3 regions of the Micromonospora trifolii genome follow, and region 2 is predicted to be linked to each of the others. Evidence: riboswitches for the same ligand, from Rfam matches in the RefSeq annotation. Region 2 holds a riboswitch; each other region holds the start of a gene.
What was found. A riboswitch is a leader RNA that binds a small molecule or an ion and turns the genes downstream of it on or off. The one in region 2 is predicted to bind cobalamin.

Region 1 (3,270 bases), 790 kb from region 2:
GGTAGTGGTGGCTGGGCGGCAGATCCGGGTCGTGGTAGATGGCGATCGGGTTCTCCCCGAAGCCGCGGGGCGGCTGGATCAGCAGCACCACATTGCCGAAGCGCAGCCCGGCGAGCACGATGTCGCCGCCCTCGGTGTACAGCTCGCCCGGCGGCTCACCCCAGTGCTCCCGCATCCGCTCGCGCAGCTCGGCCGGGACCTGGTCGAACCAGCGTCGGTAGGTCGGCCCCGGTATCCGGGCCTCGGCGGCGGCCAACTGCTCCGGGGTGAGCCACTCCACGTCGTGACCACCGGCCGCGATCAGCGCGTGGATCAGCGCGTCGCCGTCGTCGGGCGGTGGCGCGTCACCCAGGTCGTAGCCGGCCTCGGCCAGCGCGGCGAACAGTCGGACCGCCGAGGCCGGGGTGTCCAACCCGACGGCGTTGCCGACCCGGGAGTGCTTGGTGGGGTACGAGCTGAGCACCACGGCGACCCGCTTGTCGGCGTGCGGCACGTACCGCAGCCGGGCGTGGCGCACCGCGATCCCGGCGACCCGGGCGGCCCGCTCGGGGTCGGCGGCGTAGACCGAGAGCCCGTCGGCGTCGATCTGCTTGAACGAGAACGGCACGGTGACGATCCGGCCGTCGAACTCGGGGATGGCCACCTGCATGGCGGCGTCCAACGGGGACAGCCCGGCGTCGCTGTCGGCCCACTGCGCGCGGGTGCTGGTGAGGCAGAGCGCCTGGATGACCGGCACGTCCAGGGCGGCCAGGGCACCGACGTCCCAGGCGTCCTCGTCGCCGCCACCGGAGGCGTCCGCGGCGACCGCTCCGCCGGCCGCGAGCACCGTGACCAGCAGCGCGTCACAGCGGGCGAAGAGCCCGAGTGGGCCGGCGCCCGCGGTGAGCCCGCGCAGCGAGCCGCAGAAGATCGGCAGCGGGTTGCCGCCGGCTTTGTGGACCGCGTCCGCGAGGACGTCGACGAAGTCGGTGTTGCCGGCGAGGGCGTGCGCCCGGTAGAAGACGATTCCCACTGTGGGCCGGTCCGGGTCGGCGGGGTGTTCGCCGTGCACGCCGTACGCCGGGGTGGGCGCGGGCGGGGCGAACCCCTCGCCGGTGAGCAGCACCGTGTCGGAGAAAAACCGGGCCAACTGCCCGAGGTTGTCCGGGCCGCCCTCCACCAGGTACGCCAGCGCCTGGGTGACGACCCCGGACGGCACCGTGGAGATGGCCATCAGCTCCGCGTCGGGCAGCGCCTCGCCGCCGAGCACGACCGTTGGCACGCCGGTGGCGAGCACCGCGGCGAGGCCGTCCGGCCACGCCTGCCGACCGCCGAGCAGGCGTACGACGACGAGGGCGACCCCGTCGAGCAGGGCGGGCACCTCCTCGGCGGTGACCCGGGCGGGGTTGGCCAACCGGTAGTCGGCGCCGCTGGCGCGGGCAGCCAGCAGGTCGGTGTCGGCGGTGGACAGCAGCAGGATGCGCACGGCAGGCTCCGGAAAGTGACGCCCTGGGGCCCTCACGGGGGCAACCGGGGCGATGCGGGTGGGTACGGCGTCAGCCGGTACGACGGCCCGCGCGAACGGCGGACCGACGTGGGCGTCGGGCCGGTCAGCGCCGGGCGATCAGCTCAACGGTGCCGGTAGCCGGTGTCCTTGGAATGCACTGCCTGGAGCGCAATACGACGATGATCGTCGATGAATGAGACGCCGTGCGTCATCGGGTCCTCCTCGGGTGTCCACGCCCTGGGGTGCATCCCGACGGCCGAAGTATCCTGGCTTCCGGATCGACGCTCTCCCCCGGCCTTCCAACCGCAGACACACGGCCGTGACTCACGAGGGGGGATCGCTCCCCGGTGACAGTGGCGGGACCGCGTCGGATTCGCACCGACTTCCTTCACTGCCGTCAGGCCGCGAATGCTGCCACACCCCTCCACCGCCGGTCAACGCGTGCCCAGCCCCACCGGGCGGGTGCCACTCATCGAGTTTCACCGATTACTTCGACCGCCAACCGGTGGGTCGCAATGCCCCGAATCAATGCCAGCCCCTCCTTTGCTCTGCTTACCTGTAGGCACCAGTGACGCTCCGTGCCTGGCGCGAATAGGCAAGCAGAGCAAAGGGGGTAGCACCCGCCCTGGCCTGCGCCGATCGTCGGAGGGGACGGTGGCGTGCGGCACCCTGGCCTAACATCGGCGAACGCCGCACCAAAGTCCGCGATCAATCTCGGAGGTCGATCACCTTGGTCGCTCCGCAGTTCCATCATCTGGCGGGCCGGGTCTGGCTCTGCCCGGGCGATCCGGACCCGGAGGCGGTCCAGGCCGGCGTCGCCGTCGTCGCCGACGAACGCGGCAGTGTGATGATCGACGCCGGGCAGAGCCCCGCGCACGCCCGCGATATCCAGGCCGCGCTGGCCGCCGCCGGCCTACCGAAACCGCGCTGGCTGGTCTACACCCACCATCACTGGGACCACGTGTGGGGCGCCTGCGCCTGGCCCGGGGTCGAGATCGTCGGACACGAGGCAGCGGTGCCGCTGCTGCGCGCCGAGGCCACCCGACCGTGGAGCCACCGCTACCTGCACGAGCAGGCACGCGCCGATCCCCGTCTCGGCCCGAGCTTCCGAGCCCGCGCAGGCGCGATGGCGTCCTGGGACGGCTTCGCCATCCAGCCGCCGACCCGGACCTTCGCCGACGGGGACGAGCTGCCGGTCGGAGTTCGGCTACGTCACGTCGGGGGCGGGCACGCACCGGATTCGACAGTGGTGCTGGTGCCCGACTCGGGGGTCATGCTGCTGGGCGACTGCTTCTACCCACCGCCGGCCCACCTGCGCCGGCCGGAGGACGGCCTCGACCTCGACCTGGTTCGACGACTTCTCGACGACACCTACCACTGGTACGTCTCCAGCCACGCGGAGCCGATGACGCTCGAAGAGGCCCGCTCAGCCGTGCGGTGCGCCTGAGCGGTCGAACCTCAGCGGGAGTGGCGTTCCGGGTGGGCCCGGCTCCAGGTCCGCATCCGTTCCGGGTAGCCGGTGCGCGCCGCCTCGTACAGCGGCACCGCGTGCTTGCGGGCGATGGCCCCGGCCGCGCGGGGCGTTCCGGTACGGCGGCGGATCCACTCGCCGTCGTGGGCGATCGCCACCACGGTGGTGTCCGTCGCGGTCGTCTCCGGCTCCAGGTAGAACTCCACCCCGCGCCGAGTGGCCACGAACGCCTCCAGCGCCGCGAGGTCGTCGCGGGTCGCCTCCCGGTCCAGCTTCGTCGGGGTCGCCTCGGCACCCCGTGACCGGCGGTTGA
Region 2 (3,270 bases):
AGGCGGTTGACCGTCGCCGAACGAGCGCAGGCCGTGTCCACTGCTGGTGGGCACGGCCTGCGCCGTTCTGGTGCGACCTCAAGCTGCTCGCGGCGCGCCCAGCCGAAGGTGCCAGCGCGTGCCCTGGCTGGCGAGCCGGACGACCGCCAACGGCTCCACGTCCACCTGCCGGTACGTCGCCAACGGAAGACTAAGGGCGTGCACCACCGCGACCCGGATCACCACTGGGTGGGTGACAGCGATGACGCGCCCACCGGCCCGGTGCTGCTCGTCCAGCCACCTGCCGACCCGATCCCGCACGGCCGTGACGGACTCACCGCCGTGCGGCGCGGAGTCCGGTGCGGACAGCCAGTCGTGCAGCGCCTGCGGCTGCGTGCCAGCTATCTCCGCAAGCGACCGTCCGGACCAGTCCCCGTAGTCACAGTCGGCCAACGCCGTCTCGATCGTCGGCAGCAGGCCGAAGGCGTCGGCGGTCTGTCGGGCGGCCGCCGCGGGGCTGGACAGGCAGGTGGCGTTCACGCCGAGGGGCCCACGCCGGTCTGCGCCCGCGCGGGCCTGGGCGAGTGCGGCACGCAGGCCACCCTCGTCCAGGCCGTCGTCGGCGCCGCCGAAGCGGGCCCCGCGCAGAGCGGCGGTGTGACCGTGGGCGACCAGCCGGAGGCTGGTGCCGGTCACGTGCTCGGCAGTGCGGTGCCGGCCCGGCGACGCCGCTCGTGGTGCATCAGGGCCGCGAACAGCAGGCCGATGCCGGTCCAGAGCACGACCTGGGTGCCGAGCGAGGCCAGTCGGAAGCTCCACAGCAGGGTCGCCGGGAAGTCCGCCGGGACCTCCTGAAAGGACGGCATCACCACGTACGACACTGCCGTGACCAGCAGGAACCCGCCCACGGCCGCGGCGGCGCGCAACCACGTCGGTGCCTGGGCGCCGACCGACCGGTAGCCCAGCGAGCCGGCCCACACGGCCACCAGCCCGAGCACCACCATCAACAGGTAGGTGACGGTCCGTTGGTTGATGGTGGCCGGGTCGCCGACCGCCGGCGGGTTCGCCGGGTACTTGAGGAACGGCACGATCACCGCGCCGAGCAGCGCCGCGCCGGCCAGCAGCAGACCCGACCGCCCGTCGTCGTCGCCGCGCCGCCGCCGCCGGGACAGCAGGACGTACGCCGTGGCCAGCAGGCCACCCATCGCGGCCCCGAACAGGCCGGTGGCCAGGAACAGGCCGCCGCGCTGACCAGTGCGGCTGACCAGGGCGTCCTCGTGATCGTGCGCACCAGCGGCGGCGGGCTCGGCGTGCGACGCCGCCTCCTCGATGGCGATGGCTGCCTCGACGTGCGGTTCGCCAGCGACGTACGCGAACGCCCCGGCGAGCAGACCGGCGATCAGGCCGGCCAGCAGCCCGCGAACGAGGACGGCGACGAACGGGGGAGTGGTGGTGTTCAGTGGCACGGGACACCCAGCAGGTGCCTGCCGTCGTGCATCAGCTCGTGCAGGTACATCCCGCTGCGCGACACCGCCCCCTGGTCGAAGGCGACGAGGTACGCCAGCAGGGTGAGCACGGCAACGGTCGCCAGAGCCGTCCACAGCAGACGGGCACTGCCAGCGGGGTGCACCACCGGCTGGCTGGAAGCGGAGCTAGACATGAATACACGAACCTCCCCAGGGATGACGCGTCCCCATCGCAAGGCTGCGGACGACCGAGCGTCCTGGCTCGCGGCCCCCAGTTGTGGTTGAGGAACCGCTCACAGTGGCGCGACCGCGCCGGATTCACACCGGCTTCCCTCGCGTCGCCGCAGATAGTGGGTCGACGGTATCGGTGCCGCCTCAGGCGGTCAACCCGGACGCCGCGCCCCCGGAGACGTCTGAATATCGGTACGTCAGCGAGGCGGACCAGCCGCAGGTGCCAGTGGATTCGTCAGACCAAACAGCGACACTGCCGGAAGCCGGTCGTGGCGCGAGTTCCGCGACTCAACAACAGTCTGTTACCGCTAACATGGTCAACCTGCCAGATCGACTCTGTGGCTCCGGGTTGACCCGGGGGTTCGATCAGCGGCTGGGCGGGGTGTGGTGTGGACGAGAACGCGCCAGGACGGGTCCGGTGACGACCGGCGAGGTCGCGCGACGATCGGGCATCGTCGACGCGCACCATCACCTCTGGGTCCGGGCGCGGCACCCACAGCCCTGGATCGATCCGCAGACCATGGCCGCGATCGACGACGACTTCACGCCGGTCGAGCTCGCCCCGGCGACCCGGGCCGCCGGGGTCACCCAGACCGTGGTCGTCCAGTCCGTCGCCGTTCGGTCGGAGACGCCCGAGCTGCTCGGCATCGCGGCTGACGACCCCCTCATCGGCGGGGTCGTCGGTTGGGTCGACCTCACCGCCGCCGATGTCGACCGCCGCCTCGCCCGACTACGCAGGGCGCGCGGCGGCGAACGGTTGGTCGGGATCCGCCACCTGGTCCAGTCCGAACCCGACCCGACCTATCTCGACCGCCCCGACGTGCGGCGGGGCATCGCCACGGTCGGTGCCGCCGGCCTCGCCTTCGACCTCCTGGTGCGCCATCGTCAACTGCCGGCGGCGACCCGGCTCGTCCGCGACCTGCCCCAGGTGCGCTTCGTCCTGGACCACCTCGGCAAGCCTCCGCTCGGGCGCGCCGATCTCGGTGACTGGCGGCATGACCTGCGGGCGCTCGCGGCCGAGCCCAACACGACGGCGAAGCTCTCCGGCCTGGTGACCGAAGTGGACGGCGGTTCCTGGACGACGGCCGGCCTGCGGCCCGCAGTCGAGCACGCCCTGGACGTGTTCGGGCCGGATCGGCTGATGTTCGGCTCGGACTGGCCGGTGTGCCTGCTCGCCACCTCGTACACCCGCTGGGTCACCGTCCTCGGTGACCTGCTGGATCCGCTGTCCGACGACGAGCGGGCGGCGATCTGGCGCCAGACCGCCGGACGGGTCTACCGGCTGGCTTCTTCCTGAGCGCAGCGGCTTCCGAACTGGGGACATAGCATGTTATCGATAACATGCTAGCGACGGCAGCCGATGTCGATTTGGTCAGACGTATGCCTTCGGTGGTGCAGGTAACGATGGCAAAACATGCCGGCAAGACCTTGGCAACATACGTGAATGCGTGGCAAGGTAACGCCTGATCGTGGGAAACATCCGACCTATCTCCAAGGGTTGTGCGGGCACCAGTCGCACTGCCGTCCGAGCGGGGTTGGTCGCTCACAGGCGTTCGGCTCGTCGGCGGGTCCCCGTCGGACGCCGGCGCCACGC
Region 3 (3,270 bases), 1.5 Mb from region 2:
GTACACCAGGGGGTTGGGACCGCTCCAGCGGTTGCAGGGTGTACCCACCGGCGCTGACCGTCGTCCCGGTCGCCAACGTCGCGCCCGTCGCGTCGTCACCCCGATGCGTGTGCGGCCCCGTACCGGCCGGGTGCTGGTGCCCGTCGGTCGCGGAGCCCACCTGGCCCGAGTCGGGCGATCCACCGGCTGCCGGTCGTGAATTGCCGGTCGTCGGACTCTCGTCGCCGGTGCCGATACGGGCCAACCCGAACCCGGCCAGCAGGGCGATCACCAGCCCGCCGACGAGCAGCGCCAGGTGGGTGTTGCTCAACCGGGACCCCGGCGTCGCGCCGGCGAGGTCCGTGTCGGGCCGTGGTCCGGGGTCGGCCGTCAGCTCGCCGTCCGTGCTGGCGAGGGCCTTGGTCACCTGATCGCTCGACGTCGGATCGACAGTGACGCCCGTGCGGGCCGTGACGACCGTGTTGCCCTTGCGCTCCGCTGGCACGGTGGCGGGCCGCCGCTTGTCGCTCGCGCTACGCGCGACGACGCCGGTCGCCGCGCCGGCCTTGCCCCCGCCGGTCTTGTCCCCGGCAGCCTTGCCGCCGACGGTCTTGCCAGTGCCGGCCCTGTTCGTGGTACGGGCGCCACCGCCGCGTCGACCGGAGGTCGCCGCCGAGGTACGGCCCCGGCCGGTGGGTGTGCCGGCGGATCGGCGACGCCAGACGACGAACCCGGCCACCGCTCCGACCGCCGCAATCGCCGCCGCCCAGCCGGCCCAGGCCAGTGCCCCGGGACCGCTCTCCTCGGTCGACCCGGTCGACGGTGCCGCCGCAGCCGGCGGGGTCGACGGATCATCCGCGGTGGTCGGCACCGCCGAGGCCTGCCCGGACGAGTTGTGCTGCTCGGTGGCGGCCACCAGCGCCGGGTCCGGTTGAGTCGACGGCGGGCTCCACCCCTTCGGCGCTGCCGTCACCCGCCCGTCGTAGCGGAAGGTCAGGGTGCCCCGCACGGTGTCGCCGTCCGAGGCGACCGACAGGTAGCTCACCGAGTACTGGCCCTTGGCGGGCAGATGCGCGACGGCCACCACGGCCGGGAACCCCGTCGTGTACTCCCGCGGCTCGAACTGCCCGTTGACCAGGAAGTACTCGCGCACCGGCTTGTCCAGCGGCTTCGGCTCCCCGTACGACCAGCCGTTGTCGACCCGGGTGCCGCCCGGGGCGGTGATCGTGAAGAACGCGTTGGCGGCGGCCTTCTCGGTGAAGAACAGCCGCACCTCGGTCACCGGCTCGCGCACTGTGGCGCCGCTCGCCGGTGTGGACATGGCGAGGGTCCCGTGCGCTGCGGCGGGCTGGGCGGACGCGAGGAGGGCGACCGCCGAGGCGAGGAGGAACGCGAGGAGGCCCGAGACCACCCGCCCGCAAGTCTGGGGGAGACGACGCATCTGGATATCCTCACCCTCGCGAGACTTTTTTCAAGAGGTGACGATCTTCTTCCTCAGATGGCAAAAGTTGACGATCAGGCCATCCGTCGCCGCGGCAGGACGCCCCGGGTGGACACATTCCCTGGCCAGCTATGCTCGCCGACGGCGCTGGTTCGCCCCGTCGTGACCGGCTGGGCGTCGTAAGAGGGAACCCGGTGGAAATCCGGGGCTGCCCCGCAGCGGTGAGTGGGAACGACCGCCGTCATCAGCACTGGGCCAGTGGCCTGGGAAGCGACGGCCAGTAGGGGACCGGCGCGACCGGTCAGGCCCGCGAGTCCGAAGACCTGCCGGCGCCGCGTACACAACCGTGTGCGCTGCCGTCGGCCTCGCGGGTGGGCTGAGCGGGTGACGGGCCGTGCGTGTGGTGCACGGCCAGGTCCTCGCCAGCGTCTGTCCGCGACCCGGCGGTGTGGTTTCCCGAGGGACGGACTACCGCTGTGCACGACACCACCACCATCGCCGGCCGAGCACCGTCGGCGTCGCACCTGACCCTTTCGCAGATCATGGACCAGCACCACACCAACCTGATGGGTACGGTCCACGGCGGCCGGATCCTCAACCTCATCGACTCCGTCGCCGGTGTGGTCGCTGCCCGGCACTCCGACGGGCCGGCGGTGACCGCCGCCATCGACGAGACGGCGTTCCTCCGCGCGGTGCGGGTCGGCGACGTCGTGCACGTCGACGCCCGGATCACCTGGGCCGGCCGCAGCTCGATGGAGGTGGCCGTCAAGGTGACCGCCGACCGGTGGGACCGGGCGGTGCCGCCCACCGACGTGGCCACCGCCCACCTGGTCATGGTCGCCATCGACGACGACGGCCAGCCTCGGACGGTGCCGCCGCTGCTGCCGGAGACCGATGGGGACCGCCGACGGTACCGGGAGGCGGAGATCCGCCGGAAGCACCGACTGGCACTGCGACGCGCGCTGCTCGACGGTGCCGAAGACGACTAACCCGCGCTCGGCCCGCCTGTCGCGGCGCGGGCGCGGGCGCGGTCCAAGGAACCCGCCCCGCCGCCTGTCCGGTCGGATAGCGTCCACGTGAAGCCTCGATCACGGAGAGTGTGGATGGTTATGCGCGCCGCGTTGTTGCGGGAGTTCGACGTTCCGCTGACGGTCGAGGAGATCGATAAACCCACCCCCGGGCCCGGCCAGGTGTTGGTGCGGATCGTCGCCAGCGGCGTCAACCCGCTCGACACGAAGATCCAGGCAGGTAAGGCCGCGCACGCGCGTGTCGAGCTGCCCGCGGTGCTCGGCCTGGACCTCGCCGGCGTCGTCGCGGCGGTCGGCGCGGAGGTGACCGGGTTCGAGCCGGGGGACGAGGTGTACGGGCTGTGCGGGGGCGTCGGTGACCTACAGGGTTCGCTGGCCGAGTACGCCGCCGTGGACGCCCGGTTGCTGGCCGTCAAGCCGAGGAGCCTCTCGATGCGGGAGGCCGCCGCGTTGCCACTGGCGGCGATCACCTCCTGGGAGGGGTTGGTCGACCGGGCCGAAGTCCACGCCGGGCAGAAGGTGCTGGTGCACGGCGGTGCTGGCGGTGTCGGATACGTGGGCGTGCAGCTTGCCCAGGCGCGCGGCGCCGAGGCGTACGCCACGGGCGGGCCGGCGAGCATGCGGGTGATCGAGAGCCTGGGCGCCGTGCCGATCGACTACACCACGAGCAAGGTCGAGGAGTACGTCGAGAGGTACACCGGCGGCGAGGGGTTCGACATCGTCATGGACAACGTCGGCGGCGCGACGCTCGACGCCTCGTTCGCGGCGGTACGCACCTACCACGGGCACGTCGTCAGCGCGCTGGGCTGGGGCTCACACTCG

Region 1: linked by a shared signal. The riboswitch ahead of cobN (cobaltochelatase subunit CobN) and the one ahead of ACQRWP_RS07700 (CbtB domain-containing protein) in region 2 are both predicted to bind cobalamin.
Region 3: linked by a shared signal. The riboswitch ahead of ACQRWP_RS14555 (acyl-CoA thioesterase) and the one ahead of ACQRWP_RS07700 (CbtB domain-containing protein) in region 2 are both predicted to bind cobalamin.

What each region holds. Positions count from the first base shown of each region.
Region 1 covers NZ_CP191526.1:2,495,762-2,499,031, forward strand. The annotation lists gene cobN (cobaltochelatase subunit CobN) at 1-1,465, opposite strand, end outside; cobalamin riboswitch at 1,724-1,900, opposite strand; gene ACQRWP_RS11620 (MBL fold metallo-hydrolase) at 2,217-2,933, shown strand; gene ACQRWP_RS11625 (hypothetical protein) at 2,945-3,270, opposite strand, start outside.
Region 2 covers NZ_CP191526.1:1,706,738-1,710,007, forward strand. The annotation lists gene ACQRWP_RS07690 (histidine phosphatase family protein) at 79-675, opposite strand; gene ACQRWP_RS07695 (CbtA family protein) at 672-1,445, opposite strand; gene ACQRWP_RS07700 (CbtB domain-containing protein) at 1,436-1,639, opposite strand; cobalamin riboswitch at 1,674-1,829, opposite strand; gene ACQRWP_RS07705 (amidohydrolase family protein) at 2,095-2,973, shown strand.
Region 3 covers NZ_CP191526.1:3,187,174-3,190,443, reverse strand. The annotation lists gene ACQRWP_RS14560 (copper resistance CopC family protein) at 1-1,420, opposite strand, end outside; cobalamin riboswitch at 1,552-1,765, shown strand; gene ACQRWP_RS14555 (acyl-CoA thioesterase) at 1,963-2,409, shown strand; gene ACQRWP_RS14550 (zinc-dependent alcohol dehydrogenase family protein) at 2,524-3,270, shown strand, end outside.